One region of the Streptomyces sp. NPDC050423 genome, then DNA from elsewhere that is predicted to be linked to it. Evidence: riboswitches for the same ligand, from Rfam matches in the RefSeq annotation. Region 1 holds a riboswitch; the other holds the start of a gene.

Evidence for each region. Region 1 has a riboswitch for glycine ahead of gcvT (glycine cleavage system aminomethyltransferase GcvT). Riboswitches for the same ligand answer to the same signal wherever they lie in the genome.
Region 2: linked by a shared signal. The riboswitch ahead of gcvP (aminomethyl-transferring glycine dehydrogenase) and the one ahead of gcvT (glycine cleavage system aminomethyltransferase GcvT) in region 1 are both predicted to bind glycine.

Annotation. Positions count from the first base shown of each region.
Region 1 is NZ_JBFAJY010000039.1:9,199-25,022, forward strand. Features, by position in the region: gene AB0I52_RS25650 (STAS domain-containing protein) at 1-238, opposite strand, end outside; gene AB0I52_RS25655 (CopD family protein) at 455-1,420, shown strand; gene AB0I52_RS25660 (carboxylesterase family protein) at 1,478-2,977, opposite strand; gene AB0I52_RS25665 (terpene synthase family protein) at 3,372-4,352, opposite strand; gene AB0I52_RS25670 (alpha/beta hydrolase) at 5,015-6,001, opposite strand; gene AB0I52_RS25675 (hypothetical protein) at 6,522-6,860, shown strand; gene AB0I52_RS25680 (L-serine ammonia-lyase) at 6,923-8,305, opposite strand; gene glyA (serine hydroxymethyltransferase) at 8,463-9,719, opposite strand; gene gcvH (glycine cleavage system protein GcvH) at 9,739-10,116, opposite strand; gene gcvT (glycine cleavage system aminomethyltransferase GcvT) at 10,218-11,333, opposite strand; glycine riboswitch at 11,475-11,568, opposite strand; gene AB0I52_RS25700 (AAA family ATPase) at 11,725-12,414, shown strand; gene AB0I52_RS25705 (enhanced serine sensitivity protein SseB) at 12,492-13,262, shown strand; gene AB0I52_RS25710 (enhanced serine sensitivity protein SseB C-terminal domain-containing protein) at 13,429-14,235, shown strand; gene AB0I52_RS25715 (ABC transporter permease) at 14,671-15,669, shown strand; gene AB0I52_RS25720 (ABC transporter substrate-binding protein) at 15,787-15,824, shown strand, end outside.
Region 2 is NZ_JBFAJY010000044.1:8,512-24,335, forward strand. Features, by position in the region: gene AB0I52_RS27415 (MerR family transcriptional regulator) at 1-225, shown strand, start outside; gene AB0I52_RS27420 (DNA polymerase IV) at 319-1,782, shown strand; gene AB0I52_RS27425 (PRC-barrel domain-containing protein) at 1,707-2,075, opposite strand; glycine riboswitch at 2,190-2,286, shown strand; gene gcvP (aminomethyl-transferring glycine dehydrogenase) at 2,481-5,366, shown strand; gene AB0I52_RS27435 (DUF5999 family protein) at 5,455-5,661, opposite strand; gene AB0I52_RS27440 (hypothetical protein) at 5,980-6,573, opposite strand; gene AB0I52_RS27445 (glutamate-cysteine ligase family protein) at 7,056-8,561, shown strand; gene AB0I52_RS27450 (substrate-binding and VWA domain-containing protein) at 8,610-10,397, opposite strand; gene AB0I52_RS27455 (CPBP family intramembrane glutamic endopeptidase) at 10,584-11,363, shown strand; gene AB0I52_RS27460 (PhzF family phenazine biosynthesis protein) at 11,474-12,295, opposite strand; partial or broken gene AB0I52_RS27465 (DinB family protein) at 12,870-13,438, opposite strand; gene AB0I52_RS27470 (PadR family transcriptional regulator) at 13,600-14,226, shown strand; gene AB0I52_RS27475 (SRPBCC family protein) at 14,321-14,752, opposite strand; gene AB0I52_RS27480 (hypothetical protein) at 14,814-15,026, opposite strand; gene AB0I52_RS27485 (Clp protease N-terminal domain-containing protein) at 15,270-15,812, shown strand.

The sequences.
Region 1 (15,824 bases):
ACAGCAGCGTCAGCCCCGAGCAGTCGAGGAAACTCACGTCGGTCAGGTCGACCACCACATGCGGTGACCGGTCCGACGTGGCGACGTCCAGGGCCGGTGCGATGAGGGCCGCGGTCGCGATGTCGATCTCGTCGCGCAGGGCCACCACCGTCCGGCCGTTCCTGCGGTACACGCGACCGCACGGCTCGGGCAGGGGGACCAGTACGGGGGATGCCGTGGGGGACAGCCTCTCGGTCATGATGCCTCTCCTCGCAGCGCCGAATCCGCGGAGGCATCCGGGCCTGGGTGGCTGTCAGTGAGGTGACAGTCGGTGAACCTAACCCGAGGCTCGCGTCGGGTGGGGATGCAGAAACGTTCGAGCCTGCCGTAATGCGTCCTTCCGGGTGAATGTTCGATGGTGCCGTGGACGTCGAAGGCTATTTGTATGGTTGTCGGTCAGAAAAGGGGGTGGGCGGTGCTCCGCTCACGTGTGCCCGCACCCGCCCGCCGCAGGTCCGCGCCGGCCGTACTCGTCACGGCGGGGGCCGGCCTCCTGGCCTTGGCAGCCGCTCTGCTGGGCGCCGCCGCCGTCGCCCGCGGCACCGGTGAACTGCGCATACCCGGCGCCGGAACCGCCACCGTGCTGCGTACGGTCCTCTTCGGCGCCCTCGCCGTTCACCTCGGCGGCCTCGCCGCCACCGCTCTGGCCCGTTCCCTGCCCGGCCGGCCGGAGACCGCCCCGCGCAGCTGGGCGGCGGCGGCCTCGGTCGCCGGGGCGCTGGCCGCGGCCGGACAGATCGTCCGGCTCGCCCGGGTCAGCGATCTCGGCCTCGTCGAGACCTACGGGACCCGCGAGGGCGGGCTGCTGCTGCTCACCGCCAACGGCTTCGCCCTCGCCGCGTGCTGCGCGGCGAGCAGGCGCCCGGCACTGGCCGCCGCCCCGCTCGCGCTCGTCATCGGCGCGGAGGCGTTGCGCGCCCACCCCGAGGCGTACAGCCCGGCGGTGGGCGCCGCGCTCACCGTCGTCCACCTGACCGCCGCGTCGCTCTGGTGCGGCGGGCTGCTCCACGTGCTGCGCACCATGCGGCTGTGGCGGCGGAACGGGCCCGGCGCCGCCCGCGCGCTGCTCGGCCGCTACGCCCGGCTCGCCGGGTGGCTGTACGCGGCCCTGGCGGTGACCGGTACGTTCAGCGCCCTGCGCCGGCTGCCGCCGGATACCGTCCTCACCTCGGCGTACGGGCGCACCCTGCTGGTCAAGCTGGTGCTGATGGCCGTGGTGAGCGCGCTGGCGCTCGGCGCGCGCCGGGGGCTGGCGTCGGACCCGGACCCCGCGGTCGCCCGGCGCAGGGCGCGCCGTGAACTGGCCGCGCTGGCAGCGGTCGTCCTGGTGTCGGCGGTCCTGACCGTCGTACCCGACCCGCACTGGCTCAGCACCCGCTGAGACGTGGCCGGGCACTCCCCGCGCCCCGCGCGCTGCATCCCGCTCCCCGCGCCCCGCTCAGCGCCTGTCACGGTACGGCGGCCAGCCGCACAGCTCGTCGTCGCGCGGGGCGCGCACCGTCGCGGGGGCGCCGGGGCCGAAGAGCATCACCGGACGCGACGCGTCCCAACCGGGCCAGCCCGGGTCGCCGGAGACGGCGAACCGTACCCACGCCGCGTGCATCGCGTCGGCCAGCTCCTGCGGGGCGTCCTCGCCCGCGAGTACCACCGCGTCCGGCCGGCCCAGATTGTCGAAGACGAAGCCGATCTCCAGCCCGTGGCAGGAACCGAGCCGCTGTACGGGGGACGGCCAGCCGAACTCGTAGAGGTGTGTGCCGCCGGCTGCGCCGATCCGGGCGTCGGCCAGCCGGTTCAGCGGTACGCGCAGGAGCAGGTCGGTGGCGAGGGCGCCGAGCAGTTCGCCCGGGGTCGCGCCGGGCCGGTTCGCGCGGTAGGTACGGGCCGTGGCGCCCGGCACCCTGAACTTCAGCAGGGCCAGCCGGAGTCTCGTACGGGAGAGCCGTTCGGTGAGCCCGCTGGGAACGAACCAGAGCCGGTACTCCTCGGTGTTGGAACCCATCAGCAGATCGATGCCGGACGCGGCGCCGTCCCGCAGCGCCTCGGCCGGCTCGCGGGGCAGCAGATCGCCGTCCACCACGATCTGGAAGGAGTTCCCGCCGGTCAGCGGGGAGCCGCCGCTCGTCACCGCGGTCTGCGCCGCCAGGAGCGCGGCGGGGTCCACGGCGGCCAGGGCCCGTGCCGTCGCGGCCACCCCGAGCCGTTTCGCGATCAGTTCGGTGGTGCGGCGGCCCTTGTCCACGGGGAGCGCGGCCGGGGCCCCGCTCTGCAGCACCGCGCGCCGGAACAGGCCCCGGGCCCGTGGCGCGGAGAGCAGCGCGCCGATGCTGATGGCCCCCGCCGACTCGCCGCACACCGTCACCAGGTCCGGATCGCCGCCGAACGCCGCGATGTTGTCCCGCACCCAGCCGAGCGCCGCCAGCTGGTCGAGCAGCCCGCGGTTGGCGGGCGCGTCCGGGAACACCCCGAACCCCTCGATGCCGAGCCGGTAGTTGAGCGACACGAGGACCAGACCGTCGCGGGCGAAGGCGGCCCCGTCGTACAGCGGGACGGCGGACGAGCCGTGCAGCAGCGAGCCGCCGTGGATCCAGACGAGGACGGGCAGCCCGGTGCGGGCGGGCGACGGCGTCCACACATTGAGGTTGAGGCAGCCGTCGCCGGGCACCTCGGGATCGGGCAGCAGCCGGTCCAGCGGCGGGGAGTACGGACGCTTGGGCGCGGTCGGGCCGAGGGCCACCGCCTCCCGTACGCCCTCCCAGGGTTCCGGTGGCGCCGGGGCCCGGAACCGGTGGGCGCCCACCGGCGGTGCCGCGTACGGGATGCCGCGGAAGACGGCGACGCCCGGTTCGTGTGTGCCGCGGACGGTGCCGTGGGCCGTGGCGGCGTGCGGAGCGGTCCGGTCGGCGCCGGATGCGGATATCGGAGGAGGTACGGCAGTCATGAGATGCCTCCAGCCCTTCTGCGGTACGGCCGGCGAGTTCGGTTCATCGGACTGCCGCCTGCCATCGGGCGTACGTACCAGCAGATCACGGCAGGGGGTGGCCGACCATTCGTGAGGGTGGCGGCCCTTGTGCGGCCGGCCCCTGATTCCTCGGTCCTGGTGCGGTCCTGGTGCGGTCTTGTGCGGCCGTGAAGGGACCGGAAGTGGCCGCTTTGCGTGCACGCGTTTCCGGCCGCGGGCGGGTGGGCCGGTGCCGGACGAGCCATCGGGGCTACGAATGTCCGGAAATCGCTGTCGAGTGCGTGGGTGCCGGTGCCGTGGGCCGTCTCGGCGGGGCCCGGCAGGGGCGTCGGCCCCCGCCGAGGGCCCCCGCCGGGCGTCCGTCAGGTGTCCTTCAGGCGACGAAGTTCCGGGACAGGGCGTCCTGTTCGTCGATCTCCACGAGGTCGGGACGGGTGTAGCGCTCCGCCCGCGCGTGGTAGTCGAAATCCCCTCGGACGAGCCCCCGGTAGTCCCGTACACAGCGTTCCAGAGCGACTCGCTGGGGGCCCTCGATTCCCGCCGCCTCCATCTCCTCGACGAGTTCCTTCTCCGCCCGTTGCACGCGCTCGGCAATGCGGGCCAGCAGGATTCCGGCCTCGTCCGCCGCCTCCTGGAGCGTGCCCCCGCGGTCCCGTTGGATCAGCCGGACGGTATTGTGCTCATAACCGAGCAGGGCTTCCTTCTCGAATGAGCAGATATCGTTGCAGAGGCCTGAGTGGTCGGTCACCGCATTACGTAGCGCGATATAGGCGGGAAGGCTTCGGGCGGATTCCGTGAGGTCGATTCCGGCCGTGATCTCATGCAGGTCGAGGAATGGCTGCATGGCCACCGAATCGCGGCGGTGCTTCACGAAATCGGCCATGCTCGGCACATGGCCGGCGGCCCGGTCGACGGCCTCGGCGTAGTACGTCCACAGCCAGGCGGCCGTGTCCCTGCGGAACTGCCGCACCCAGTGCGGCGGCCGGTCCGTGCAGGTCCGGACCAGTAGCTCGTCCAGGGCGTGCTCCATGGGGCCGACCGGTGTCCGGGCACCGTCGAGTACGTCCACCAGATGCGCGATGGCGGATTCGCACAGCCCGGGGTCGCGGCCGGCCGGGCCGTCGTCGAACTCGTCGTCGACGAGGAAGGCCCAGAAGAGCCACTGACAGAACAGGTCGAGGTGCTTCTGCGACGCCTCGGGAAATATCAGAGATATCCACAGTTCGGGGCGGGTCCGGATCATCTTCTTGTGGGCCACCGGAGAGAGGGCGAGGTTTCTGGTCTCGGCCCATTCCCAGGCGGCCTGCCTGGTCCTGTCGACTCCCGGATTACATCCCGTGCTCTCGAACGGCATGTGGAATTCTGGAAGCGCAATCTTACTCATGGTGCACCTCGTCCAGACGAATGCGAACAGGGAAGGGGGATGCGCGGAACGAATCGCGCACGCACGGCCGGAGCGGCGAGCGGCGAGCGGTGAACGCGGCTCTGCCGATCGGCGCTTCGATACGGCCGCGTCCTCGGGGACAGCTGTCCGCACCAGCCGAACGAGAGGGCGGTGGGACCGTGAACCGGCTGCGGCGGACCGCCGCAGGAGCGGATCAGCGGCGGCGGGGCGGCTGGTCGGTACGAGGGGGCCGAGACGCTGTTCGTGAAACGGCGCGGCCGGGCCGGACGGCCGGATCCCGTCGGGGGTGCGTCACGGGAGGGGCGGCTGTCATCGCTGTCCTCTTTCTTCCGCCGGGGCCTGGGCGTCGGAGCCGGGCCCGTGGGGCTCATGGCAGCGGACCGCCTGACGTGCACGGCGATTGCGTCACCACTCGTCACGACCAGTGAACTCCCAGTATGCGGGGGAGGGAAGCCGCCTGTGACTGAAAATGTGTGTTCGACAGGAACGCCTGCTCAGTTATGAGCAGTTGGACTACTCCCGTGTTGGCCGAGGTGGCGGACGCCGGGGGTGGGGCCGGCCGATTCGACGCACACGTCTGCCTCACCGGCCCCTCTCACCGTAGGGCCGGTTCAGCCGGCCAGCGAGGCGAGCCAGCCCGTCAGGATCCGGTTGACCTCCTCGGGGCGCTCCTGCTGGATCCAGTGGCCGCAGCCGTCCAGGACGTGGGAGGAGACCAGGCCGGGCAGCGTCGTGGGGTACGCCGCGATGGCATCGGCCAGCCAGGTGGTGGAGGCGTCCAGGGACCCGCCGAGGAAGAGGGACGGCTGAGTGACGGGTGCGCCGTCGAAGTCCGCGAGATCCTCCCAGTCCCGGTCCATGTTCCGGTAGCGGTTGAGTGCCCCGCTCATCCCCGTCCGCTCGAACTCGCCCGCGTAGAAGTCGAGGTCGGCCTCACCGAGCCAGCCGGGCCGCCGGTCGGGGAACCGCTCGCGCAGTGTCCCGCCGGACCCGGCGAAGTGCGGGTCCGGGGCGTCGGGCGCGGGCATGGTGTCGGCGGAGAACGCCGCGTAGAAGCCGGCGAGCCAGCCGCGCACGTCAGGCTCGATCTCGGCCTCGGCCCGGCCGGGCTCCTGGAAACGGGCGACGTAGAACTCCTCGCCCCCGCCCATCCCCGCGAAGACCTCGCTGGGGCGCGGACCGCCGCGCGGGGCGTAGGGAACGCTCAGGAGCCCCACCGCGCGGAAGACATCGGGCCTGATCAGCGCGGAGTTCGCCGCGATCGTCGCGCCCCAGTCATGGCCGACGACCACGGCACTTCGCTCCCCGAGCGCGTGCACCACGGCGGCGTTGTCCTCGACCAGTTCGAGCATCCGGTACGCCGCGACGTCCCCGGGCCGGGAGGACCGCCCGTATCCCCGGACATCGATGGCGACCGCCCGGTATCCGGCAGCGGCCAGCGCGGGCAGCTGGTGGCGCCACGAGTACCAGGACTCCGGGAATCCGTGCAGCAGCAGCACCAGGGGTCCGGTGCCCTGCTCCACCAGGTGGATACGGCCGGCGGGAGAGGGCACCGTGCGGTGCGTGGGCTCCGGGGACGGGGCGGGCTGATGCGACATGGGTCCTCCGCGGTTCTCGGTCTGCGCCGGTCACGGTCGGGTCCTGTAGGCCGACCGCGCTCCGGACCCGTACCGCCCGGAAGCGGTCGGCGGCCCGGAACACGATCATGCGCCGGACGCCGGGCCGGCCGCGAGCTCTGTTGCCGCTTCGGCAAATGGACAGGCGCCACTCACCGGATGACCGGCGCCACTACCGGATGACCGGCGTCACTCACCGGCTGAGCGGTGCTGGTCACCGGATGGCACGAGGCATGCACCGGATGTCAGGCGCCATTCACCGGCTGCCAAACGGCACTCACCAGGTGACGGGCAACGACCGGAGCCCGGGCATCGCCGCGTCCGGCTGGTGTGGCCGTGCTCGGCCAGGAGGGCCTGGACTTGGTGAACGGCCCTGGTGATGGTGCCGCCGTTGACTCCGAAGGGCTGGGCGATCAGGGCTCCGCGAGGTCCTGAAGCCGAACTGGAGTCCGGGAAGTCTCCCGGACTCGATATATTCCGGGAGTTCGGCGGACCCGCTCTCATGGTTCCCAAGAAATACGACGGGTTCGCGGCCTCCTTGACGGATGGCCTGTACGTCCAGCGGCTGTTGGGCGCGCGCTCCCCGTCCCTGTCCCTGGCCGGTGCCGAGGGGATCGAGGTACGGCCGCTCGGGGACGCGCAGGTGCTGCCGGGCTCCGAAACCCGTGAAGTGGTGCTGATCGACGTCGATGTGCCGGGCGACTACATATCGTCCGTGGGCGACCCCCAGGCCCTGGACGCCGCGCTCGCATGTATCAAATGGTGCCCCTCTGATGGGTTCAGGGGGTCGATTCGATACATCCTGGCGACGGCCGGCGGGCCGGGTGGATCCGAATGGTGAACGAGGGGAAGGCCCTGACAGCGCTGAAAGATGGAAACGCACTGGTCAGGGCCTATGTTTGCCTAGCACTCGATGATGTTCACCGCGAGCCCGCCCCGCGCCGTCTCCTTGTACTTGACGCTCATGTCGGCGCCGGTCTCCTTCATGGTCTTGATGACCTTGTCGAGGGAGACCTTGTGGCTGCCGTCGCCGCGCAGCGCCATCTTCGCGGCCGTGACGGCCTTCACCGCCGCCATGCCGTTGCGCTCGATGCACGGGATCTGCACGAGGCCGCCGACCGGGTCGCAGGTCAGGCCCAGATTGTGCTCCATGCCGATCTCGGCGGCGTTCTCGACCTGCTCGGGGGTGCCGCCCAGCACCTCGGCGAGGGCGCCCGCGGCCATGGAGCAGGCGGAGCCCACCTCGCCCTGGCAGCCGACCTCGGCGCCGGAGATGGAGGCGTTCTCCTTGAACAGCATGCCGATGGCTCCGGCGGCCAGGAGGAAGCGGACGATGCTGTCGTCCTTCTCCGCCTCGGTGGCGCCGCCGGCCGCGAAGTTCACGTAGTAGTGCAGCACCGCCGGGATGATGCCGGCCGCGCCGTTGGTCGGGGCGGTGACGACGCGGCCGCCCGCGGCGTTCTCCTCGTTGACCGCCATCGCGTAGAGGGTGATCCACTCCATCGCGTGGGTCTGAGGGTCGCCCTCGGCGCGCAGCTGGCGGGCGGTGTTCGCGGCGCGGCGGCGGACCTTGAGGCCGCCGGGCAGGATGCCCTCGCGGGACATGCCGCGGGACACGCACGCCTGCATGGAGCGCCAGATGTCCAGCAGGCCCGAGCGGATCTCGTCCTCGGTGCGCCAGGCCCGCTCGTTCTCCAGCATCAGGGAGGAGATCGACAGGCCGGTGTCACCGGCGAGCCGCAGCAGTTCGTCGCCGGTGCGGAACGGGTTCTTCAGCACGGTGTCGTCGAGGACGATCCGGTCCTCGCCCACCGCGTCCTCGTCGACCACGAAGCCGCCGCCGACCGAGTAGTACGTCTTCTCCAGGAGCGGGGCGCCGTCGCGGTCGTACGCGAAGACCGTCATGCCGTTCGCGTGGTACGGCAGGGCCTTGCGGCGGTGCAGGATCAGCTGTTCTTCGGCGTCGAAGGCGATGTCGTGCATGCCGAGGAGGTTGAGCCGGCCGGTGGAGCGGATCTCGGCGACCCGGTCGTCGGCCGTTTCGACGTCGACCGTACGGGGGGACTCGCCCTCCAGGCCGAGCAGGACGGCCTTGGGGGTGCCGTGGCCGTGGCCGGTGGCGCCGAGCGAGCCGAACAGCTCGGCGCGTATCGAGGCGGTGTGGGCGAGCAGGCCCTCGTTCTTCAGCCGGCGCGCGAACATACGGGCCGCGCGCATCGGGCCGACCGTATGGGAGCTGGACGGGCCGATGCCGATCGAGAACAGGTCGAAGACCGAGATGGCCACGGGTGACTCCTCAAAGCGCTGGTAGACGCCGTTGTCTGCCGGGTGGTGCGGTACGGGCCGGGTCGGCCCGGAGAGCGGGGGACAAGGGATGGGGCACCGCGCTCACTGTTCAGTGTGCGTGGTGCCCCGCCCCAACGTGCAAATGCGCAGGTCCGGACTACAGACCGGGGTACAGCGGGAACTTCTCGGCGAGCGCGACGACGCGGGCCTTCAGGTCGTCCGCGTCGTAGGACGGCTTGAGGGCGGACGCGATGATCTCCGCGACCTCGGTGAAGTCCTCCGCCCGGAAACCGCGGGTCGCCAGGGCCGGGGTGCCGATCCGCAGGCCCGAGGTGACCATCGGCGGCCGCGGGTCGTTCGGGATGGCGTTCCGGTTGACCGTGATGCCCAGCTCGTGGAGCCGGTCCTCGGCCTGCTGGCCGTCCAGCTCGGAGTTGCGCAGGTCCACCAGGACCAGGTGCACGTCCGTGCCGCCGGACAGGACGGAGACGCCGACCTCGGTGACGTCCGGCTGCACCAGACGCTCGGCGAGGATGCGGGCGCCGTCCAGGGTGCGCTGCTGGCGCTCCTTGAACTCCTCGGTCGCCGCGACCTTGAACGAGACCGCCTTGGCCGCGATCACGTGCTCCAGCGGGCCGCCCTGCTGACCCGGGAAGACCGCCGAGTTGATCTTCTTGGCGAGCTCCTGCGTCGACAGGATGACGCCACCGCGCGGACCGCCGAGGGTCTTGTGCGTGGTGGTGGTGACGACATGGGCGTGCGGCACCGGGCTGGGGTGCAGACCCGCGGCGACCAGACCGGCGAAGTGCGCCATGTCGACCATCAGGTACGCGCCGACCTCGTCCGCGATCCGGCGGAAGGCGGCGAAGTCCAGCTGGCGCGGGTACGCGGACCAGCCGGCCACGATCAGCTTCGGCTTGGACTCCTTGGCGAGGCGCTCGACCTCGGCCATGTCCACGAGGCCGGTCTCGTCCACGTGGTACGGGACCACGTTGTAGAGCTTGCCCGAGAAGTTGATCTTCATGCCGTGGGTCAGGTGACCGCCGTGGGCCAGGTTCAGGCCCATGATCGTGTCGCCCGGCTTCAGCAGCGCGAACATCGCGGCGGCGTTGGCCTGCGCGCCGGAGTGCGGCTGCACGTTCGCGGCCTCGGCCCCGAAGAGCGCCTTGACGCGGTCGATGGCGATCTGCTCGATCACATCGACGTGCTCACAGCCGCCGTAGTAGCGGCGGCCGGGGTAGCCCTCGGCGTACTTGTTGGTCAGGACGGTGCCCTGGGCCTCCATGACCGCGACCGGAGCGAAGTTCTCCGAGGCGATCATTTCGAGGGTGGACTGCTGACGGTGGAGCTCGGCGTCGACAGCGGCGGCGACGTCCGGGTCCAGCTCGTGGAGGGAGGAGTTGAGAAGCGACATCAGGTGGTCCCTTGGGGTCTCAGTTGCCGGAGAACGCGGTGTACTCGTCGGCGGAGAGCAGATCCTCCGGCTCCTCCGCGACACGTACCTTGAACAGCCAGCCGCCTTCGAACGGTGCGGAGTTCACCAGCGAGGGGTCGTCCACCACGTCCTGGTTCGCGGCCGTGATCTCGCCGGTCACCGGCGAGTACAGGTCGCTGACCGACTTGGTCGACTCCAGCTCACCGCAGGTCTCGCCCGCGGTCACCGTGTCACCGACCTCGGGGAGCTGGGCGTAGACGACGTCACCGAGCGCGTTGGCCGCGTACTCCGTGATGCCGATCGTGGCCACACCGTCCTCGACGGCCGACAGCCACTCGTGCTCCTTGCTGTACCGCAGCTGCTGGGGGTTGCTCATGACCTGAATTCTCCTGTACGCGGGGGAGTGCTGATGAACGATGGTCTTACGGTGTGAGACAGGACTGCGTCACGTACGCGGTGCCCTGTTCCGCCTGCGGACTACTTCTGGCGCTTGTAGAACGGCAGCGCCACGACCTCGTACGGCTCGTGGCTGCCCCGGATGTCCACCGCGACGCCCTCGGTGCCGGGCGCGGCGTGCCCGGCGTCGACGTACGCCATGGCGATCGGCTTGCCGAGGGTGGGCGACGGGGCGCCCGAGGTGACCTCGCCGATGACCTGGCCGCCGGCGACGACGGGGAACCCGGCGCGCGGGACCCGGCGGCCCTCGGCGACCAGGCCGACGAGCTTGCGGGGCGGGGCGGTCTCGGCGCGTTCGGCGGCGGCCTCCAGGGCCTTGCGGCCGACGAAGTCGCCCTCCTTCTCGAACTTCACGACCCGGCCGAACCCGGCGTCGAACGGGGTCAGCCCGGTCGTCAGCTCGTGCCCGTACAGCGGCATGCCCGCCTCCAGGCGCAGCGTGTCGCGGCAGGAGAGCCCGCAGGGGATCAGGCCGCGCGAGGCGCCGGCCTCGGTCAGCGCCCGCCACAGCTGCTCGGCGTGCCCGGGGGCGACGAACAGCTCGAAGCCGTCCTCGCCGGTGTAGCCCGTACGGGCGATCAGCGCGGGGACCCCGGCGACCGTGCCGGGCAGTCCGGCGTAGTACTTCAGCCCGTCCAGGTCGGCGTCGGTGACGGCGGCCAGGATGGCGGAGGACTCGGGGCCCTGGACGGCCAGCAGCGCGTACGCGTCGTGGTCGTCGCGCACCTCGGCGTCGAAACCCTCGCCGCGGGCGGTCAGCTCGTCCAGCACGATCTGGGCGTTGCCGGCGTTGGCGACCACCATGTACTCGGTCTCTCCCAGCCGGTACACGATCAGGTCGTCCAGGATGCCGCCGTCCTCGGCGCAGATCATCGTGTAGCGGGCCCGGCCCACCGACACGGTGGCGATGTTGCCGACCAGCGCGAAGTTCAGCAGATCCACGGCCGCCGGGCCGGTGACGGTGATCTCGCCCATGTGGGAGAGGTCGAAGAGGCCGGCCTTCGTGCGCACGGCGATGTGCTCGTCGCGCTCACTGGCGTACCGCAGGGGCATGTCCCAGCCCGCGAAGTCGGTCATCGTGGCGCCCAGCGAACGGTGCAGGGCGTCGAGGGTGGTGAGACGGGGGGCGGTGCTCATGGATATGGCTCCCAGGGCATGACGACGAGGACGATCCCTCCCCATCTGTCATCGGAACCTGAGAGGTTCGCCGAGAGGCCCCGGAGGGGTTCGGCTTGCACCTTGGGTGGAGCCGCTGGGCGACTCGCTTTTCAGATCTGCCTCATCCACGCGGTACGGGGCCTGAGAGATTCAAGGGAGGATCTTGCTCCTTCGGCGCCCGGCCCGGAGGCCGGAACTCTCCCGCGCGGATTCAAGCGGCCTTTATGCAGTTGGCCGGGTCATCATCGCACGCATCGCCGGGCAGTGGGGCGCCGGTACCCCACCGGATCCGGCGGGTCGCACGCTTGTGTCGCATTACCTTTTCTTTACACTTCGTGGCAGGTGTGGGTCGGCCGACAGGGGGATGGCGATGACGTTGCAGCGGTACGCGACGACCGCGGGGGTCGCACACGGGGCACTGCCCGCACAGCCGGGCGCACCGGCCCGGGAGACGCGGGGCCCGCACGGACCCGTCGTACGGGATCTGCGGGGCCGGTCCGGGCGCGGCCCGCGCGGCCTGCACTTCGTGGCGGGTGACGTCGTGGTGGTATCCGGGCTGCCGGGCAGCGGCAAGTCGACGCTGATCAGGCGGGCCGTGTCCGCCCGCGTCATCGACTCCCAGGACACCAGGGACCGCTGGGCCGCTCTGCTGCCGCGCTTAGTCCCGTACGCCCTCTACCGCCCGTTCGTCCGCGTCGCCCACTACTGGGGACTGTGGCAGGTGCTGCGCTCCGGCGTCTCCGTCGTCGTCCACGACTGCGGCACCCAGGCCTGGGTGCGCGGCTGGCTGGCGCGCGACGCCCGGCGGCGCGGCGGCGTCCTGCACCTCGTCCTGCTCGACGTCACCCCGCAGACAGCGCGGGCGGGCCAGCTGGAGCGGGGGCGCGGCGTCTCCGGGTACGCGTTCGCCCGGCACCGCAGGGCCCTGCGGAGGCTGCTGCGGGACACCGAGACGGGCACACTGCCGCTCGGCTGCGTCTCGGCGGTGCTCCTGGACCGCGAGGCGGCGGCGCTGCTGACGCGGATCACCTTCGCGGACGCGCGGGGCGAGAACCGGTAGCGGGCCTTCCGATGCCCGGACACCCGGCGCGCGGCGCTAACCTCTTGCTGCACGGCACGGGGCGAGAGAGGGAAGCAGTGGACATTCCGGCACAGGGCCACACCGTTCCGCAGGGCGGATGGCCGGCCAACGAGCTCGAAGAAGTGCTGAGCGCCTCGCTCGGCAACCCGGAAGCGGGCGGCCGGCTCGTGGAGGTGCTCGGCCGCAGCCATCTCTGGGTGCCCCTGCCCAACGGCGGCGGACCGGACGCCACCGATCTGGACCTGCCGACACTGGAGATCGACGGCGCCGCGTACGTCCCCGTGTTCAGTTCCGAGCAGCAGTTCCTCGGCTGCGTCGGCGCCCGTATGTCCTTCACCGTGGCGCCCGCCGTCGAGTTCGCCCGCGGACTGCCCCCGCAGCTCGGCATCGCGGTGAACCCGGGCGGCGCGGTCGGCATGCCGCTCCCGCCGCCCGCCGTCGCCGAACTCTGCCGGTCCGGGCGCAGCCTGCTCGACGGACCGGCCAGCGGCGGCCGGGTCCGGCTCTACGAGCCGGACTGGAAGGAGGAGCCCGTCGACTTCCTCGCCGCCGCCGCCGGTGAGTTCGAGGAGAGCGGTGTCGTGCTCAGCGCCCGCAGGACCCTGGCCAGCATCGAGGGCGGCGACCCCGTCCTCTTCGTCGGCGTCGAGTTCTCGACCTGGGACGGTGCCGGGCGCAACGCCCCCATGGACGCGCTCGGCCGCGCGCTCGGCCGCGTCGAGCTGCCGTGGCCGGTCAACCTGGTGCTGCTCGACGTGGCGCAGGACCCGGTCGCCGACTGGATGCGGGCGAGGATCCGGCCGTTCTATCAGCGGGCAGGCGAGTAGCGCCGCCCGTCGGTCCGCGCGGGACGGCTGCGGCCCATGGCGTCAAGTCGGTGTCAGGACCGGCGCCTAAGCTGGTTTGATGGCTGGTGCCTCGGCACCGCGCCGTACCCGCGTGCCCCGGGAGCGGCAGGCCGACACAGTGGATCGAAGAGGGGCGGGACCCAGGGTGAGTGCGTCAGGCACCGCGGCGGCCGGGAAGGTCGAGCACATGCTGCGCCAGGTGACACCCGGGCGCTACGACGCGTACGAGGCCTTGCTCCAGGCCCTGGCGGCCGACCGGATCTGGATGCTGCTCTGGCACGGCCGGGCCGGTTCGCCCGACGCCCAGTACGGCAACATGGAGATCGACGGCCTCGGCTACGCCCCCTGTGTCACCTCCGCCCAGGAGCTCTCCGCCAGCGGCTGGAACCGCGCCCATGAGGTGGTGGGCGGCCGCGACATCGCCCGCGCCCTCTTCCCCGACCGCTGGGGCATCTGGCTGAACCCGCACGCCCCGGGCGGCGGCGTGGGCATTCCCTGGCTCGACCTGCGCCGGATCGCCACCGGCCTCGACCGGATGCCCGCCGGTCCGCTGCGGATCAGCGACCCCGCCGTCGAGACCCCGCAGTTCTACGCCCAGCTGACGCAGAACGCCCACCACACCCCGGCGATCCGCTCGCTGCGCCGCGCCTGGGTGCAGCCCGCGCTCGGTGTCCCGTACCTCGCCATCGGCCTCGATCTGTACGACACCAGCCAGCCGTCCGTCGACGCGGTGCGCGCGATGATGCAGCAGTCGATCGGCACGGTCCCGGAGGGGCTGCCGGTCTCCACCGTCGCCATGTCCGACGAGTACGACCCGGTCGCGATGTGGCTGCGGGGCAACTCCCGTCCGTTCTACGACCGCGAGTCGCACGCTCCGGCCGGCCGGAGCGGCGTCGTCGCTCCGGGTTACGGCTACCCGCAGCCGCCCGGTCCGGCCCCGCACGCCTACTAGGCCCGCCGGGCCCGCTCACCCGAGCGGACAAAGCACCCTCGGGCGGACAAGGCAACCGCCGTGGTCACCCAAATAGCCACCCAATAACGCCTGTTGGGTGGCATGTCCGTTCTGATGGATTAGTGGCCGAGTGGTCCGCTCACTCGATCAAGCTGTCCGGATAACGGAAGCTCACTGACCGCATCACGTTTGAGCAAACATTCCCCGTCAGGTCTGGCGGGTGATCGCAACCGCGTTGAAGACTCCCGACTAGTGGGGATCGTCGCTCCTTTGTACGAGGTTGCCCCGGCGGACATTTCGTGGACGCTTCAGACGCTTCAGACGTATCTCAGTACCAGGACATCAGCCGCATGATCGTGCGCGGCTGATGCGCGCCAGGCCGTTACCGCGGCGAGCAAGGGCCGGCCACCGCCGGCGGGAGGGGTCAAAGGCACTGTGACCGCACCGATCGAGACCACCGGATCGGCTGCCGAGGCTCAGCCGGAGGCAGTACTCACGGGAGTCAAGCAGAGCCAGATCGAGGGCCGTTCGCTCGGACAGATCGCCTGGACGCGCTTCAAGCGCGACAAGGTGGCCGTTGCCGGCGGCATCGTTGTCATCCTGCTGATCCTGCTCGCCGTCCTCTCCAAGCCGATCCAGGCCGTCTTCGGTCTGGACCCCAACGCCTTCCACCAGGAACTCATCGACCCCGCGCTGCTCGCCCCCAAGGGCGACTGGGGCGGCATGAGCTGGAGCCACCCGCTCGGCGTCGAACCGCAGTACGGGCGCGACATCATGACCCGCATCATCGAGGGCTCCTGGGTCTCCCTCGTCGTCGCCGTCGGCGCCACCCTGCTCTCCGTGGTGATCGGCGTCTTCTTCGGTGTGGTCTCGGGCTTCTACGGCGGCTGGGTGGACACGGTCATCAGCCGCATGATGGACACCTTCCTGGCCTTCCCGCTGCTGCTGTTCGCGATCTCCATCTCGGCGGCACTCCAGGACGGCGCCTTCGGCCTGACGGGGCTGCCGCTGCGGATCGCGGTACTGATCTTCGTGATCGGCTTCTTCAGCTGGCCGTACATGGGACGTATCGTCCGAGCCCAGACGATGAGCCTGCGCAACCGCGAATTCGTCGAAGCTGCCCGGTCGCTGGGCGCCCGGGGACCCTTCATCCTCTTCCGGGAGCTGCTGCCGAACCTGGTGGCACCCGTTCTGGTCTACTCCACGCTGCTGATCCCCTCGAACATCCTCTTCGAGGCCGGTCTCAGCTATCTAGGGGTCGGTATCGCCCCGCCGCAGGCCTCCTGGGGCGGGATGCTCACCAACGCGATCGACTTCTACCAGAACGACCCGATGTACATGATCGTGCCGGGCGTGGCCATCTTCGTCACGGTCCTGGCGTTCAACCTGTTGGGAGACGGGCTGCGCGATGCCCTCGACCCCCGCAGCAAGTAGTGCCCGGGTCCTCGTCACAACGACGTGCGACATGCCATGGCAACCATCGATTGAGGGGAATTTCCTCAGGTGAAGACCAGAAAAACGACAGCGGTGGTTGCCACGGCTGTGGTCCTGATGCTGGGCGCCTCCGCGTGCAGCGGCTCCAAGGACGA
Region 2 (15,824 bases), on a different contig from region 1:
CTGATGAGCGACGGGGCGACCGTCTACGAGTGCTCCTCGCCCGCCGAGGTCGTGGAGCTGCTCCAAGGGGGTCAGGGCGTCTTCGGCATCGCCGTGGGGGTGGTCTGGCGGGACGTCGACGCCGCGCTGTCGCAGCTGCACGGGGAGCGGGTGGACACCGGCGAGACGCTGATCGGGAACAACCCCGCCGACGAGCTCGCCCGACGGCGCAACCGGGCCGGCTGAGCCGGTGCGAGCCCGGCCGGGCCCGGGGTTTCCCGGGCCCGCGAGCGGTTGCCATCCGGCGATTGTCAGTGCCGTAGGGCAGCATCGATTGATGTGAGAGCCGCGCCGACCATCCTGCATCTGGACATGGACGCCTTCTACGCCTCCGCGGAGCAGGCGGCGAAGCCGAGTCTGCGCGGCAAGCCCGTGGTGGTGGGCGGGCTGGGGCCGCGCGGGGTCGTCGCCACCGCCTCGTACGAGGCGCGGCGTTTCGGGGTCCACTCGGCCATGCCGATGGCGCAGGCCAGGCGGCTGGCGCCGAACGCCGCCTATCTGGTGCCGCGCTTCGCGCTGTACCGGACCGTGAGCGACCAGGTCATGGAGCTGCTGGGCCGGCTGTCACCGCTGGTGGAGCCGCTGAGCCTGGACGAGGCCTTCGTCGACCTGGAGGCCGGCGGCACCGCGGACGACACGGCTTCCGCGCTGGCGATCGGTGAGCAGCTGAGGGAGGCGATCGAGGCGGTCACCGGACTGAGCGGGTCCGTCGGCCTCGCCGGCTCCAAGATGCTGGCCAAGATCGCCTCGGAGGAGGCGAAGCCCGACGGGATCCTGCTGATAGCGCCGGGCACCGAGCGGGATCTGCTCGCGCCCATGCCGGTCCGCACGCTGCCCGGGGTCGGCCCGGCCACCGCGGACCATCTGCGGCGCGCCGGGATGACCACGGTGAACGACCTGGCCGAGGCGGGCGAGGCGGAGCTCGTACGGCTGCTGGGCAAGGCGCACGGCGGCTCACTGCACCGGATGGCGTCCGGCCATGACGACCGGCCGGTCGTCGCCGAGCGCGACGCGAAATCGGTCTCGGTCGAGGACACGTTCGACACGGACCTGCACGACCGGGTCCGGGTCAGGAGCGAGGTGGAGCGGCTCGCGGACCGGTGCGTCCAGCGGCTGCGGGCGGCGGAGCGCTCGGGCAGGACCGTGGTGCTGAAGGTACGGCGGTACGACTTCTCCACCCTGACCCGGTCCGAGACGCTGCGTGGCCCCACCGACGACCCCACGGTGGTCCGGGAGGCCGCCGCGCGGCTCCTGGAGTCCGTGGACACCACCGGGGGAGTGCGGCTGCTCGGAGTGGGCGTCACCGGGCTCGCCGACTACACCCAGGAGGACCTGTTCGCGCAGGCGGCCGACGAGCGCACCGCGGCCGAGCGCACCGCCGCCGGGACCACCGACAGCGCGGGGGGCGGTACGGTCGACGGCGGGCCGGAGCCCGAGGAGCCGGAGCAGGAGAGCGCCGAACAGCTCGCCGCCCGCCGCTGGCCGGCCGGGCACGACGTGCGGCACGACGTCCACGGCCACGGCTGGGTGCAGGGCAGCGGCGTCGGCCGGGTGACGGTGCGCTTCGAGGAGCCGGAATCGGCTCCCGGCCGGGTGCGTACGTTCCGGATCGACGATCCGGAACTCCAGCCGGCCGATCCGCTGCCGCTCGTGCGGGATCCGGCCGACTACTCGTCCTGGCCGGCCAGCCTGCCGAAGTCCCGGTCCGGGCCGATCTCCTCGGGCGGGGAGTCCAGACCGTAGTGCCGGTAGAGCTGGAGCTCCTGTTCCGGCGAGAGATGCCGGCCGACCCCGAAGTCGGGAGCGTTCTTGATCAGTGCGCGGTCGAAGGGGACGCGCAGCGCGTCCCCTTCGAACTCGCTGGGTTCCAGCGGGACGAAGGCGTCCCGGCTGAACAGGCCGGTGCGTACGGCCGCCCACTCCGGCACGCCGGTCGCGTCGTCGAGGTACACCTCGTCCACGGTTCCGATCTTGGTGCCCTCGCGGTCGAACGCCTTGCGGCCGATCAGGTTGCGCGGATCGATGTCGGTCTGCACGGACCCTCCCACTGGTCGCGGCTACTCCACAGGAACCACAGAAGTGCACAACCGTGGGGTTGGCCACTCGAGATTTCCGCCGGGAACCCCGCTGGTAGGCTGGAGAGTGGCTGCTTACCCCGTGCGGGAGAGTCCTCCGGAGCGAATCCGGAGGCGCCGAAGGAGCAAATCCTCCCCGGAATCTCTCAGGCCCCCGTACCGCACGGACGAGGTCACTCTGGAAAGCAGGGCGGGTTCCGCACGGCCGTGGGCCGAGGCGGATCTCTCCCTCACCGACGGTGAAAACCGGTGCGTGCAGTGGGCACCGGTGAAGCTCTCAGGTTGAGATGACAGAGGGGGAGGCCGTTCGGGCACCCCGCGCCGTGGTGCCCCTCGCAGGTCGTGACAGACCAGGAGGCCTCCACCATGACCCCCCGTCGCACTTCGCTCTCCCAGCTGGAACAGGGCATTCCGTTCGAGCAGCGTCATATCGGTCCCGACGCCGCGGCGCAGGCGAAGATGCTCGCCCAGGTCGGTTACGGCTCGCTCGACGAGCTCACCGCGGCCGCGGTGCCCGATGTCATCCGGAGCACCGAGGCGCTTCAGCTGCCGACGGCCCGTACCGAGGCCGAGGTGCTGGCCGAACTTCGCGCGCTCGCCGACCGCAACCAGGTGCTGGCCCCGATGATCGGGCTCGGCTACTACGGCACGTTCACCCCGCCGGTGATCCTGCGCAACGTGATGGAGAACCCCGCCTGGTACACGGCCTACACGCCGTACCAGCCGGAGATCTCCCAGGGCCGCCTCGAAGCTCTCCTGAACTTCCAGACGATGGTCGCCGACCTGACCGGGCTGCCCACCTCCGGCGCCTCGCTGCTCGACGAGGGCACCGCCGCCGCCGAGGCGATGGCGCTGGCGCGGCGCGTCGGCAAGGTCAAGAAGGGCGTCTTCCTGGTCGACCAGGACGCCCTCCCGCAGACCGTCGCCGTGATCCGGACCCGTGCCGAGCCGACCGGTGTCGAGGTCGTCGTCGCCGACCTCACCGACGGCATCCCGGCCGAGATCGCCGAGGGCGGCGTCTTCGGCGTGCTGCTGCAGTACCCGGGCGCCTCCGGAGCCGTGCGCGACCTCAGGCCCGTCATCGAGCAGGCCCACGAGCTCGGCGCGATCGTGACCGTGGCCGCCGATCTGCTGGCGCTCACCCTGCTCACCTCGCCCGGCGAGCTCGGCGCGGACATCGCGGTGGGCACCACGCAGCGCTTCGGTGTGCCGATGGGCTTCGGCGGACCGCACGCCGGCTTCATGGCCGTGCGCGAGAAGTTCGCGCGCAGCCTGCCGGGCCGCCTCGTCGGCGTCTCCGTGGACGCGGACGGCAACAAGGCCTACCGGCTGGCCCTCCAGACCCGCGAGCAGCACATCCGCCGCGAGAAGGCCACCAGCAACATCTGCACCGCGCAGGTGCTGCTTGCCGTGATGGCCGGCATGTACGCCGTCTACCACGGCCCGGACGGGCTGCGGACGATCGCCCGGCGTACCCACCGCTACGCCGCGATCCTCGCCGAGGGCCTGCGCGCCGCCGGTGCCGACGTCGTGACGGGCTCCCACTTCGACACGCTCACCGTCCGGGTACCCGGCAGGGCCGCGGAGGTCGTCGCCGACGCCCGCGAGCGCGGCGTGAACCTGCGGCTCGTCGATGCCGACCTCGTCTCGCTCGCCTGCGACGAGACCACCACCCGTACGGAGATCGCGTCCGTCTGGGCGGCCTTCGGCGTCACGGGTGACATCGACGCACTGGACGCCACGACCGCCGATGCGCTGCCCGAGCAGCTGCTGCGGACCGACTCCGTGCTGACCCACCCCGTCTTCCACCAGCACCGTTCCGAGACCGCGATGCTGCGCTACCTGCGCAGGCTCGCCGACCGTGACTACGCGCTGGACCGCGGCATGATCCCGCTCGGCTCCTGCACCATGAAGCTGAACGCGACCGCCGAGATGGAGTCGATCACCTGGCCCGAGTTCGGCGCGCTGCACCCCTTCGCGCCGGCCGAGCAGGCCCAGGGCTTCCTGACGCTCATCCATGAGCTGGAGGAGCGTCTCGCCGAGGTCACCGGTTACGACGCGGTCTCCATCCAGCCGAACGCCGGCTCGCAGGGGGAGTTCGCGGGGCTGCTGGCCGTCCGGGCGTACCACCGTGCCAACGGCGACGAGGGGCGGACCGTCTGTCTGATCCCGTCCTCCGCACACGGCACCAACGCGGCCAGTGCCGTGATGGCAGGCATGAAGGTCGTCGTGGTGAGGACCGCCGACGACGGCGAGGTCGACATCCAGGACCTCCGCGCCAAGATCGAGCAGTACCGCGACGAGCTCGCCGTGCTCATGATCACCTACCCGTCGACGCACGGTGTCTTCGAGGAGCACGTCGCCGACATCTGCGCCGAGGTGCACGACGCGGGCGGCCAGGTGTACGTCGACGGCGCCAACCTCAACGCGCTGGTCGGTCTCGCCAAGCCGGGCCATTTCGGCGGCGACGTCTCGCACCTGAACCTGCACAAGACCTTCTGCATCCCGCACGGCGGCGGCGGCCCCGGCGTCGGCCCGGTCGGTGTGCGCGCGCACCTGGCGCCGTACCTGCCCAACCACCCGCTGCAGCCCGCCGCCGGTCCGGAGACCGGGGTCGGCCCGATCTCGGCCGCTCCGTGGGGCTCGGCGGGCATCCTGCCGATCTCCTGGGCGTACGTACGCCTGATGGGCGGGGAGGGCCTGAAGCGTGCGACGCAGGTCGCCGTACTCGCGGCCAACTACGTCGCCAAGCGGCTGGAGCCGCACTACCCGATCCTGTACAACGGCCCGGCCGGTCTGGTCGCGCACGAGTGCATCGTGGATCTGCGGCCGATCTCCAAGGCGACCGGCGTCAGCATCGACGACGTGGCCAAGCGGCTCATCGACTACGGCTTCCACTCACCGACCATGTCGTTCCCGGTCGCGGGCACGCTGATGATCGAACCGACCGAGAGCGAGGACCTCGCGGAGCTGGACCGCTTCTGCGACACGATGATCGCCATTCGCGGCGAGATCGAGAAGGTGGCCTCCGGCGAGTGGGGCGCGGACGACAACCCGCTGGGCAACGCCCCGCACACGGCGGCCGCGCTGGGCGGCGACTGGGCGCACGGCTACAGCCGTGAGGTGGCGGTCTTCCCGGCCGGGGTCACCGCCGCCGACAAGTACTGGCCGCCGGTGCGCCGGATCGACGGTGCGTTCGGTGACCGCAACCTCGTCTGCTCCTGCCCGCCGCTGGACGAGTACGACAACTGACGACACCGACGCCTTCGTGCGAGGCGGAACTGCGCCGGGGCCGGTTCGGAGATCTCTCCGGGCCGGCCCCTGTCCGTACCTGCCGCGGTCAGGCGGCCTTCATCACCCGGCCCGTTCCCAGCGGCCGGTGCGGTGCGATGATCTGCCCGTCCGGGAGCAGCTCACCGGTGTCCTCGAAGAGCAGGACGCCGTTGCACAGCAGGCTCCAGCCCTGTTCCGGATGGTGCGCCACCAGGCGGGCGGCTTCCCGGTCGGCTGAGTCGGCTGTGGGGCAGGGTGGCTGGTGCTGACACATGGCTGGGTTCTTTCGCTGCGTTGAGTTGAGTGTCCTGCGGCTTGAAGAGGTGTTCATGGCCGCCCCCCGTATCGATCGGTCCGGTCCCAGTGTTGCCCCACGGGCGTCAATCCGCAGGGATTTCGCGGCAGCGCTTCTTCTCCTCTCATGACGCATCACCCAGCCGGACGGTTCAACGCAACTTCCCTGTCACTTCGGGTGGTTCGGGGTGGCCGGATGGGGCTAGTCCGGACGGGGACCGGATGTGCCCCCCCGCAGCACCGTGCCCCGCCACCGGAATCGGTGGCGGGGCACGGTGAAGTGGGGGGCGGCCGGGGCTCAGGCGGGGGAGCCGAGCAGGGGGCCGGGGCCGGGTGTGATGCGGGTGGTGATCACAGGAAGCAGATCGGCGACCCGGTGCGGACGGTGTGCCGCGATGCCCGGTGGGGCGGGAGCCAGCGGTACCAGCAGATCGGCCGCGGCGGGGGACCCGCCGGACGCGTCGGCCTCGGTGTCCTCGTGCAGCCACAGTGCCAGCATGTAGAGCTCGGGAATGGACAGCAGCCTCGGCTGGTAGTGGGTGCTCGCCGCCTCCGCCTGGCGCAGGGCGAGTTCGGTCGAGGCGATGTAGGGGCCCTCGAAGAAGTGCGAGAAGGTCCAGCCGTCGGGGGTGAGCATGGTGTCCGCCGCGGCGACCGCCCGCTCCGCGCCGCGGATCTGGAAGCGCCAGGCGGCGAGCCGGGTGGTGGGTGTGAGCCCGCCCGCTCCGATGCGGTCCAGCACATGGACGGGGAGTGGGTGTTCGGGGCTCAGAGGCCCCTGGGCGGACCGCAGGGCGGGGGTACGGGCCTCGCGGACCGCGGTGGGTGAACCGAGCGCCGCGAGTACGCTTCTCAGCGCGGGCGCGGGAGCCGGAGGAACATGCAGCGGCATAGTGGGTCGCCTCTCACTTCGGAGACACGGTGGAGCGTGGGTGGGTGCAGACGGCGCTGTCGGCGTGCGGGGCCAGAGGAGGCCGGTGACTGAGCCGGTGCGTCAACTCTCTGCCTCGTCCGCGGAGTTTATACGACACGTGTTCACGCGGTGATTCCACTAGCCGCCACGACTATTGCCGGCAAGACGGTATCCGGACTTTATTATGCGGAGATTATGCTGATTCGGTGCGAGCGGCACAGCTGCCGCCTCGGGTTTTTCCTGTGACGCGGTAGGCCGAAACGCGTCGGTGCATTCAGCCAGGGCCGAACGGCGGAAACTGCGCACTGCGTCATGCCGAGTGAATGTGCCCCCGGCTGCGGTCATCAGATTAGCGGCTGTGCACCCTGCGCGGGGCGTTATGGATCACCCCGTCTGGGCATTATCGATCGTGACGCGAGCGGCCTGGGCCGCGGGCTGCCCACTCGAGGAGGGACACTTCGATGGGGGAGAAGGTCGTGGCGGGCGCCTTTGACCTGTCCGATCGGCAGAGGTACCGGCGGAAGCTCCACCAGTGCCTGGAGGGGCTGGGGAGGCTCCTGGCGGAGCGGAGATTCGACCGGCCGCGCAACCTCATGGGCATGGAGATCGAGCTGAATCTCGCGGGCTCCGACGGTATGCCGAGGATGCTGAATGGACAGGTACTGGAGCGCATCGCGAGCCGGGATTTCCAGACAGAACTCGGGATGTTCAATCTGGAAGTGAACATTGTTCCCCACCACCTGGCCGGGCGTGTTCTCGACCAGCTGGCCGAAGAGTTGCGGACCGGCCTCGGATATGCCGACCGCAAGGCCGGGGAGGTCGACGCAGGGATCGTGATGATCGGAATACTGCCCACGCTCGGCAGCGGGGACATGGTCCGCGCGAACCTCTCCGACGTGGACCGCTACGCGCTGCTGAACGACCAAATGGTGGCGGCGCGCGGCGAGGATTTCTCCCTTGATATCGAAGGTGTGGAGCGCTTGGTCTGCACCTCCGGGTCGATCGCGCCGGAGGCGGCCTGCACCTCGGTCCAACTGCACCTGCAGGTGACCCCGGAACGGTTCGCGGATGTGTGGAACGCCGCGCAGGCCGTTGCCGCGGTCCAGGTGGCCCTGGGAGCCAATTCGCCCTTCCTGTTCGGCCGGGAGCTGTGGCGGGAGTCGCGCCCGCCGCTCTTCCAGCAGGCCACGGACACCAGGCCGCCCGAACTGCAGAACCAGGGGGTGCGTCCCAGGACCTGGTTCGGGGAGCGCTGGATCGGTTCGGCGTACGAACTCTTCGAGGAGAACGTGCGCTACTTTCCCCCGCTCCTGCCCATCTGTGAGGAGGAGGACCCGCTGCGGGTCCTCGACGAGGGCGGGGTGCCCCGGCTCCAGGAACTCGTCCTGCACAACGGCACGGTCTACCGCTGGAACCGGCCGGTGTACGGGCTGTCGGACGGTGTCCCCCACCTCCGGGTGGAGAACCGGGTGCTGCCCGCGGGGCCGACCGTCGCCGACGTGATGGCCAACGCCGCGCTCTACTACGGGCTCGTGCGGGCCCTGGCCGAGGAGTCCCGCCCGGTGTGGACCAGAATGCCGTTCGCCGCCGCGGCCGAGAACTTCGACACCGCCTGCCGCCGGGGCATCGACGCCGAGCTGCTCTGGCCCCGGCCCGGCCGCTCCGCCGGGCTGACCCGGGTGCCGGTCGTCAAACTCGTACGGGACGAACTGCTGCCGCTGGCGGCCGCCGGGCTCGACGCGTGGAACATCGAGCCCGCGGACCGCGACCGCTACCTCGGGATCATCGAGGAGCGCTGCAAGCGGCGGACGAACGGGGCGTCCTGGCAGGCGGACACCTATCACCGGGCGCGGGACGCCGGAATGGGGCGGAGTGCCGCGCTCGCGGCCATGACCCGCCGCTACGGCGAACTGATGCAGGACGGCGAGCCCGTGCACAGCTGGCCGGTGGGCGTCCCGGAAACCTGAGCGGGCGGGCAGGGCCGGTCCGGGACGACCCCGCCCGCCTCGCGGTCGCTATTCCTTGGCGGCGCGGCCGCTCTGCCCGGCGGTCATGACGGCCTGCAGAATCACCGCCTGGATCTCGGCCGGGTCATTGACCTGGTAGCCGCCGCCACCGGTCACCTTGGCTATCTCGTTCACCTCTTCGCGGTCGGCCTCGGGGCCGACCGCGATGGCGAGCAGCGGAACCGGGCGCTCCGGGTCGGCGATCCGTCTGAGTTCCGCGATCAGGGCACTGCGCGAGATGGAACGGTCGTCCTGGTTCGAGCCGTCGGTGAGGATCACCACGGCGTTGAACTTGCCCTTCACGTACGTGCGCTGCGCCTCCTTGTAGGCTGCCAGCGTGGTGTCGTACAGCCCGGTCGCACCGTCCGGCACGGGCTGCAGGGCCGAGAACGCGGCGGATAGCTTCTGCCGGTGGGTGCCGCCGCCCTTCGCCTGCTCCCCGAGCCGGCTGGTCGCCACCAGCCGGCGGTAGTCCTTGTCGCCGTCGAGCCTGGTGGCGAACTCCCAGAGGCCGATCTCGTCATTCGGCGTGAACTGGTTGAGGGCCTCGATCAGGGACGCCTTGGTGACGTCCATCCGGGACTGGTTGCGGCCCGGCACGATCGTGGCCATCGAACCCGAGGCGTCGACGACCGTGGTGAGCCGCGCGCTCTGCACGGTGATCGTCCACATGCCGAGCGTCTCCTGAAGCGTGTCGTCGGACGGTGCGGAGGCGGGTGAGGCGGCGTACGGCTGGGGCGACTTGCCGCCGGCCGACGCGACCAGCTGCGCGCCCGCCGTACCGTCGGTGGTCCGGAAGCCGTGCTCCTCCAGCGTGCGCTGCGCGCCCTCCTCGGTCAGCAGGGTCATGAACCGCAGTGCCGCCCGGCTCTCGTCGGTGCCCAGCTTGTTCTCGTTGACCAGCGTGAACGGGTAGTCGAGCAGCGGGGTGCCGTCCGTGGGGTAGAAGAGGTCCAGTTTCCCGTCCCCGGTCGCCCCGGCGTTGTGGGCGAACGCGGCCTGCTCGGAGAGCAGCACCGCCTGGTTGCGGGCCGGATTGCCCTCCTCGGCGCCCGAGCCGTCTCCGGCGAGTGTCCCGAGCACCTGGGTGTCGCTGTCGGACATCCGCTGGGCGAGGAGCTTGGCGGTGGCCGCGACCCTGGTGTCGCTGTCCCCGCCCTGCTTGTCGGAGGACGCGCCGATGCTGGTGAGCGCCAGCAGGCCGGTGGCGCTGCGCGCCGGGTCGGCGGAGCCCAGCCGTACCTTGTCGGCCTCCGTCGCCGAGGCCATCAACTCGGCCCAGGTGTATTTCTTCTTCGGCCAGCCGAGGGTCTTGGCGGCGGAGGGCACCGTGGCCAGGGCCACGGGGGAGGAGGCCACGGAGTCGCCCGGTGTGACCGGCACGGCGTCGCCGGTTCCCTTGGCGCGGCTCAGCCAGAGATCGGAATCCGGCAGCCACATCTGGTAGTCCGGCGTGCTGGTGCCGCCGGCGAGCGCGTCGGCGACCTTGTACGAGTCACGGGCCACCACCTCCACGTCGACGCAGTGGCCGTCGGATCTGAGGCCGTCCTTGCGCGCCTGGTCGGCGATGGTTCGCACGGCCGGAGCGATGTCGGGGGAGGCCACCATGGACAGATGCACCGCGGAGTCCTGGCAGGACTCCGAGAACGACAGCAAGCCGCCTTTGGCCGCTACCGCGGTTCCCGCCGCCACGGCGAGAACGAGCGTGGTGGCGATGGCTACGGTACGACGCCGGTTCGACGGACGGTCCCCGCTTCCGTCCGCCGTGTAGTCGTCGGGCAAGCTGTGACGTCCCATGTCGGTGGTGCCCCCTCCTTGAGGATGAACAAGGAAAAAGGGGGACCACACCATCGGCAATGGTGCTCGTCCCCCGGCCTGTCGCGCATGATCTTCGTACCTGTATTCGAGACCCTAGCGGGGCGGGGAGTGGCATGGGACGTGAATGCACAACTCAGGGCAGGTGTACAGGTGGAGGCGGGGCGCGTGGCTGATTCTTATCCTCAGGAGGCCGTGTCACGACGGATCTTGCGGTCCGAGACGGTGTTGGTGCTGGCTCTCTCGCTGGGGGCCAGCGGGGTGTCTGCCCTGATCAGTTTTGTCGGATCACTGACGAAACCAGGGGGTTTGAAGGAGCAGGCGGCGACGCTGAACAGCTCGTACGTGCCGGGGCGCCCGTGGCTGGATCTCGCCTGGCAACTCTTCGGCATCACGACGGCGCTGGTGCCCGTCGCGCTCGTGGCCCATCTGCTGATCAGGGAGGGGACGGGCCTGCGGGCGATCGGTTTCGACCGGACCAGGCCGGGGCCGGACCTGGGGCGCGGCACGCTGGTGGCGGCGGGCATCGGGAGCGCGGGGCTGGCCTTCTACCTGGTGGTCCGGGCCGCCGGGTTCAATCTCACGGTCGTCCCCGAGTCGCTGCCCGATGTGTGGTGGAAGTTCCCGGTCCTGATCCTGTCGGCGATCCAGAACTCCGTGCTGGAGGAGGTGATCGTCGTCGGATATCTGCTGCGCCGACTGGGGCAGTTGGGGTGGACGCCCATGGCTGCCCTGGTGGCCAGTTCGGTGCTGCGCGGTTCGTACCACCTGTACCAGGGGATCGGCGGATTCATCGGGAACATGGTGATGGGGGTCGTCTTCGTGCTGCTGTACCGCCGCTGGCAGCGGGTGGGGCCGCTGGTAGCGGCGCACGCCCTGCTCGACATCGGGGCGTTCGTCGGATACGCGCTGCTCGCCGGGAAGGTGGGCTGGCTGCCCACCCCGTGAGAAGCGGCGGGGCCGGGTTCCGGGAGGGGGTGTGCGGGGTGATCCGCACACCCCCTCCCGGCGTTTCGCCTCGCCCCCTCCCGGCGTTTCCTCCCGTCCCGTCCCGCCCGTCACAGGGTGACGAGCAGTTCCCCGTCCAGGACCGTCACCGCGTCGCCGGTCAGCAGTGTCCGGTCGCCGCGCAGCGAGGTGCGGACCAGCCCGGACCGGGCGGACGCCTGGAGGCCGGTCAGGTCGTCCCGGCCGAGCCGGGCCGACCAGAACGGTGCCAGGGCGGTGTGGGCGCTCCCCGTCACGGGGTCCTCGTCGATGCCCACGGCGGGGAAGAAGCCGCGGGAGACGAAGTCGTAGCCGCGGACCGGGCCGGTGGCCGCGGCGGTGGCGATGACGCCGCGCCGCGAGTGGGCGGTCAGGGCCGCGAAATCAGGGGCCAGCCCTCGTACGGCCGCCTCGTCGGCCAGTTCCACGAGCAGGTCACCGGTGTGCGGGCCCGTGTCGTGCACGGACACGGGCTCCGCGCCCAGCGCGGCGGCCAGTCCCTCCGGCGTGGCCTCGGGGGTCAGCGGCGCGGTGGGGAAGTCGAGGGTGAGTGAACCGTCCGGATGGGCGGTCGAGGTGAGGATCCCGCACCGCGCCGCGAAGCGGACCGTACCGCTCGCGGCCCCGGTGGTGTGCAGGACGTGGGCGGTGGCGAGCGTGGCGTGCCCGCACATGTCGACCTCGGTGGCCGGGGTGAACCAGCGCAGCGCCCAGTCGGCGGCGCCGCCCGCCGGCAGCGGGTGTGCGAACGCGGTCTCGGACAGGTTCAGCTCCGCCGCGATCTGCTGGAGCCGGCTGTCGCCGGGGAAGCCTTCCGGGCCGAGCAGCAGGACGCCCGCGGGATTGCCGGTGAAGGGGCGGTTGGTGAACGCGTCGACGATTCGAATCCTCATGCCCCGACCGTAGGTGCCCGGCAAAGCCGCAGGCCAAGGCCAATTCCGGATCGGCGGACCGAATTGACCTGTGACGGTGATCGTTGATCAGTTGCCACTGAAGGATGATCAACGCTAGTGGGTGCCACCGCAGATTGATCACCTTCGGCGTACAGGTGGGCGGGGGACGTGGTGGGGGCACCTGTCGGTGTGTTCGGCGAGGCCGCCCTGGCGGACTGGCCGGACTGGCCGGGCTCGTGGACCACCGCTCGGTCCGCAAGCGCAAGGAGTTCGGTGACGCACCGGACGCCGGCGACGGAAGGTGACGCTGTCCTGTCCCGAAGAAGAACGTAGGGAAGGTTGAGGAGCCTCACCGAAGGTTGAGCGCGGTGGAGGCGGCCTTGGTGATGTTCATGGAAGCTTCGTCAACTTCGAACATGCAGCTGGAAGGCCCTGGCGTGGCGCTCGCCCGGGATGCCAGGGCCTTCTGCCTGCGCAGAACTGCGGTTAAAGATCGTGAGGCATCTCGGCGGCAGCCATGGAGCGTCACGGACTCCACGTAGGTTTCCGAAGCTCGATCGCCGGTTACCGAAAGTCATATTCGGTTCGGTCCGGCTCCGTCCTGCCAGCGGTAGAGGTCGCGCAGCAGGGAGATCTCGGCGCCGTGATGGATCAGCTCCCTGTTGACGTGCAGGACCCTGTTCTCCACGGGAAACCGCTCGGGACCCACCGTGGGCGGATTGTCCAGGTCGGCGTCCGAGAGCTCGCGGACCCCCGCGTTCCATTTCCCATACATCTCATCGAGCTGTTTCAGCGCCTCGTCAGCGGTCCCCGCGTAGGCGAATGTCTGGGAGTCGACGTCCTGGCCGCCGAAGTACCATCCGACCCGATAGCCCAGGCACGAGACGATGATGTGCGCCAGCCGCCAGGCAATCGTGGTCACATCACCGGTGCCGGCGCCGGGGCAGGGGACGCGGAGTCCATCGTCCATTCCCCCGAGCCTTTCAACATCGGTGCAGCCGACGTGCCACGTGGGCGGATGCTCCAGCAGCCGCGCACCGGCTCCCAGAAGTACTCCTCGTCGGTAAGGCCGTCCAGCCGTGGCCGCAGGTTCTTGCGCCAGTACCAGTCCAACTGCTCCGCGAGCCGCTCGCTTCTTGTCATTGCCGCACACTACAGACCCGTCGAGCGAGTGATCGTCGCCGTCTGCGGTCATCCTCCACTGGCACAGGTCCCGAATATTTCCCGTAAGGGGTTCCTTAAGCGATCGGTTCCGATATATCGTTGACGCATCGCGACAGATCGACGATAGAAGGAGTGCAGTGATGCGTTCACACGGACATGAGCATGGACACGGACACGGACACGGCCCCTGTGGGCCGGGAGAGCGCGGACGGGGCGACTTCGAGGGGCGCCGGGCGGCCTTCGGGCAGTTCGGTCCGCCGTTCGGCGGCGGACCCTTCGGCGGTGGCCCCTTCGGGGGCGGACGCGGCCGGGGCGGCGGCCGGGGAAGGGCGCGCCGCGGTGACGTACGTGCCTCGATCCTGGCCCTGCTGAAGGACCGGCCGATGCACGGCTACGAGATGATCCAGGAGATCGGCGAGCGCAGCGGCGGGGCCTGGCGGCCCAGTCCCGGCTCGGTGTACCCGACCCTCCAGCTCCTGGAGGACGAGGGCCTGATCGTCAGTGCCAGCGAGGGCGGCAAGAAACTGTTCACGCTGACCGACACCGGCCGCACCGAGGCGGAGTCGGGCCCCGAGGCACCCTGGGAAGAGGCCGGCCGCGGCGTCGACTGGGAGGGTGTCAACGAGATCCGGCAGGCCGGCTTCGGCCTGATGGAGGCGTTCGGCCAGGTCTGGAAGACCGGATCGGCCGACCAGCGCGAGAAGGCGCTCGCGGTCATCAACGACGCCCGCAAGAAGCTCTACCTGATCCTCGCCGACGAGCACTGAGCCGGCCGGTGCGAAGACTTGGGGAGCTGTACGCCGAAGGGTCCCGCGGATGTCCCGCGGGGCCCTTCGGCGTTGGTGCGCGGTCTGCCGGGTGTCAGGCGACGATGAGTCCGTCCAGCTTGCGCAGTGACTCGATGAGGGCGGCGGTGGCCGAATCCTTGAGTTTGCCGGCCATCAAGGAGACCGCCGCCCCCGTGAACTCGCCGTCGATGCGGACCGTCGTGGCGTCCCCGTCCGGTGTCAGCGCGTAGCGCATCTTCAGATTGACGCCCATCGGGCCCTTCCCGGTGGTCGTCAGCAGGCGGCCGTCCTCCAGCTCGGCGACCGTCCAGGTCACCTCGGCCGGGAACCCCATGAGCTTCATGTTCTCCTCATAGGTGCCCGCGAGTTCCAGTGCGGCCGGCCCGCCCTTGGGGAAGCTGGTGTGGGTGGCGTTCCACTCCCCGTACGTGCTGAAGTCGGTCAGCTGGGCCCAGACCTTCTCGGCCGGTGCCTCGATGCGCGCCTCTGCACTGACTTCGGCCATGCGACCACCCCTTCTCGACGGGTTACGGTGTCGCGGAACGTAGCCGCAGTGGCCCGAACATTCAATACTGATGAACTGTCAGGTCTGCTGGATCCGTTCCGGTCCGCCAGATCCGTGCCGAGTCGAAGCGGTCGGAGGCGCGCGGGTGCGGCCCGTCGTCGTGGCAGTGGAACGCCGCCCAGAAGAGGTCCGCGGGCAGCGCGTCCCGGGGCGCGTGGACCCGGTAGACGTAATCGCGCCCGTCGAGTGCGGGCAGGGCGACCAGCCAGCTCACCTCCGGCACCCCTCCCGCCGCCGCAACAGTGCTCCGGGCTGTGGGACGTGTACGAGGAGGCTTCCGGTTGCTCCGGGAGGGCATGGCAAGGCGGCGCGCGCCGTTTCCCGGAATCGGATCCCAGAACGGCGTGATCTCATCCGTAAGGAGGAGGGGTCGCGCTTCTGTGCCCAACTCGGGTGGGATGCGTCAATGGGCCTCTCCGGGGACGTTCCGGCCCGTCCGGGCTGATGAGGTGGGAGTGTGCAGAACCGGACACCGCGGATTCCTCAGCAACCCGCATCGAACCACCGTGCCGAGACCGAGGCCGAGCTCACCGTGGAACTGGCCGCCGTGGTGACGGGTGCGCGCCGCCGCGCCCTCCGCGACGGCGACCAGCAGATCGACACGGCCCATCTGCTGCACTCCCTGATCGAGTCGGACCCCGAGGTCCGCACCGCCTTCGACGGCGGACCGCAGCTGGCCAGGGTGCTCGGCTACCTCGTCCAGCGCAGTATCGGCTACGGGCTGCGCTGGCAGGGCGCGATCGAGGACTCCGGGGCCATTGAGGTGGTGCCGGACGCGCCGGACACGGGAGTGGAGGGCTGGTCGCCCTCCGCGGCCTCCGCGATGGAGGACGCGCACCGGCGCGCGGGACTCCGCGACCAGGGGCGGGCCGGCGGGCTGGATCTGCTCGCCGCGCTGGCCGCGGACCGGCAGTGCAGGGCTGTCGAAGTGCTGGCACGGGCGGGCGTCGACCCGGCGCTTCTCGCGGACCGGATCGTCGAGGCCTCCGACCAGGGATGACCGCGGGGTTCG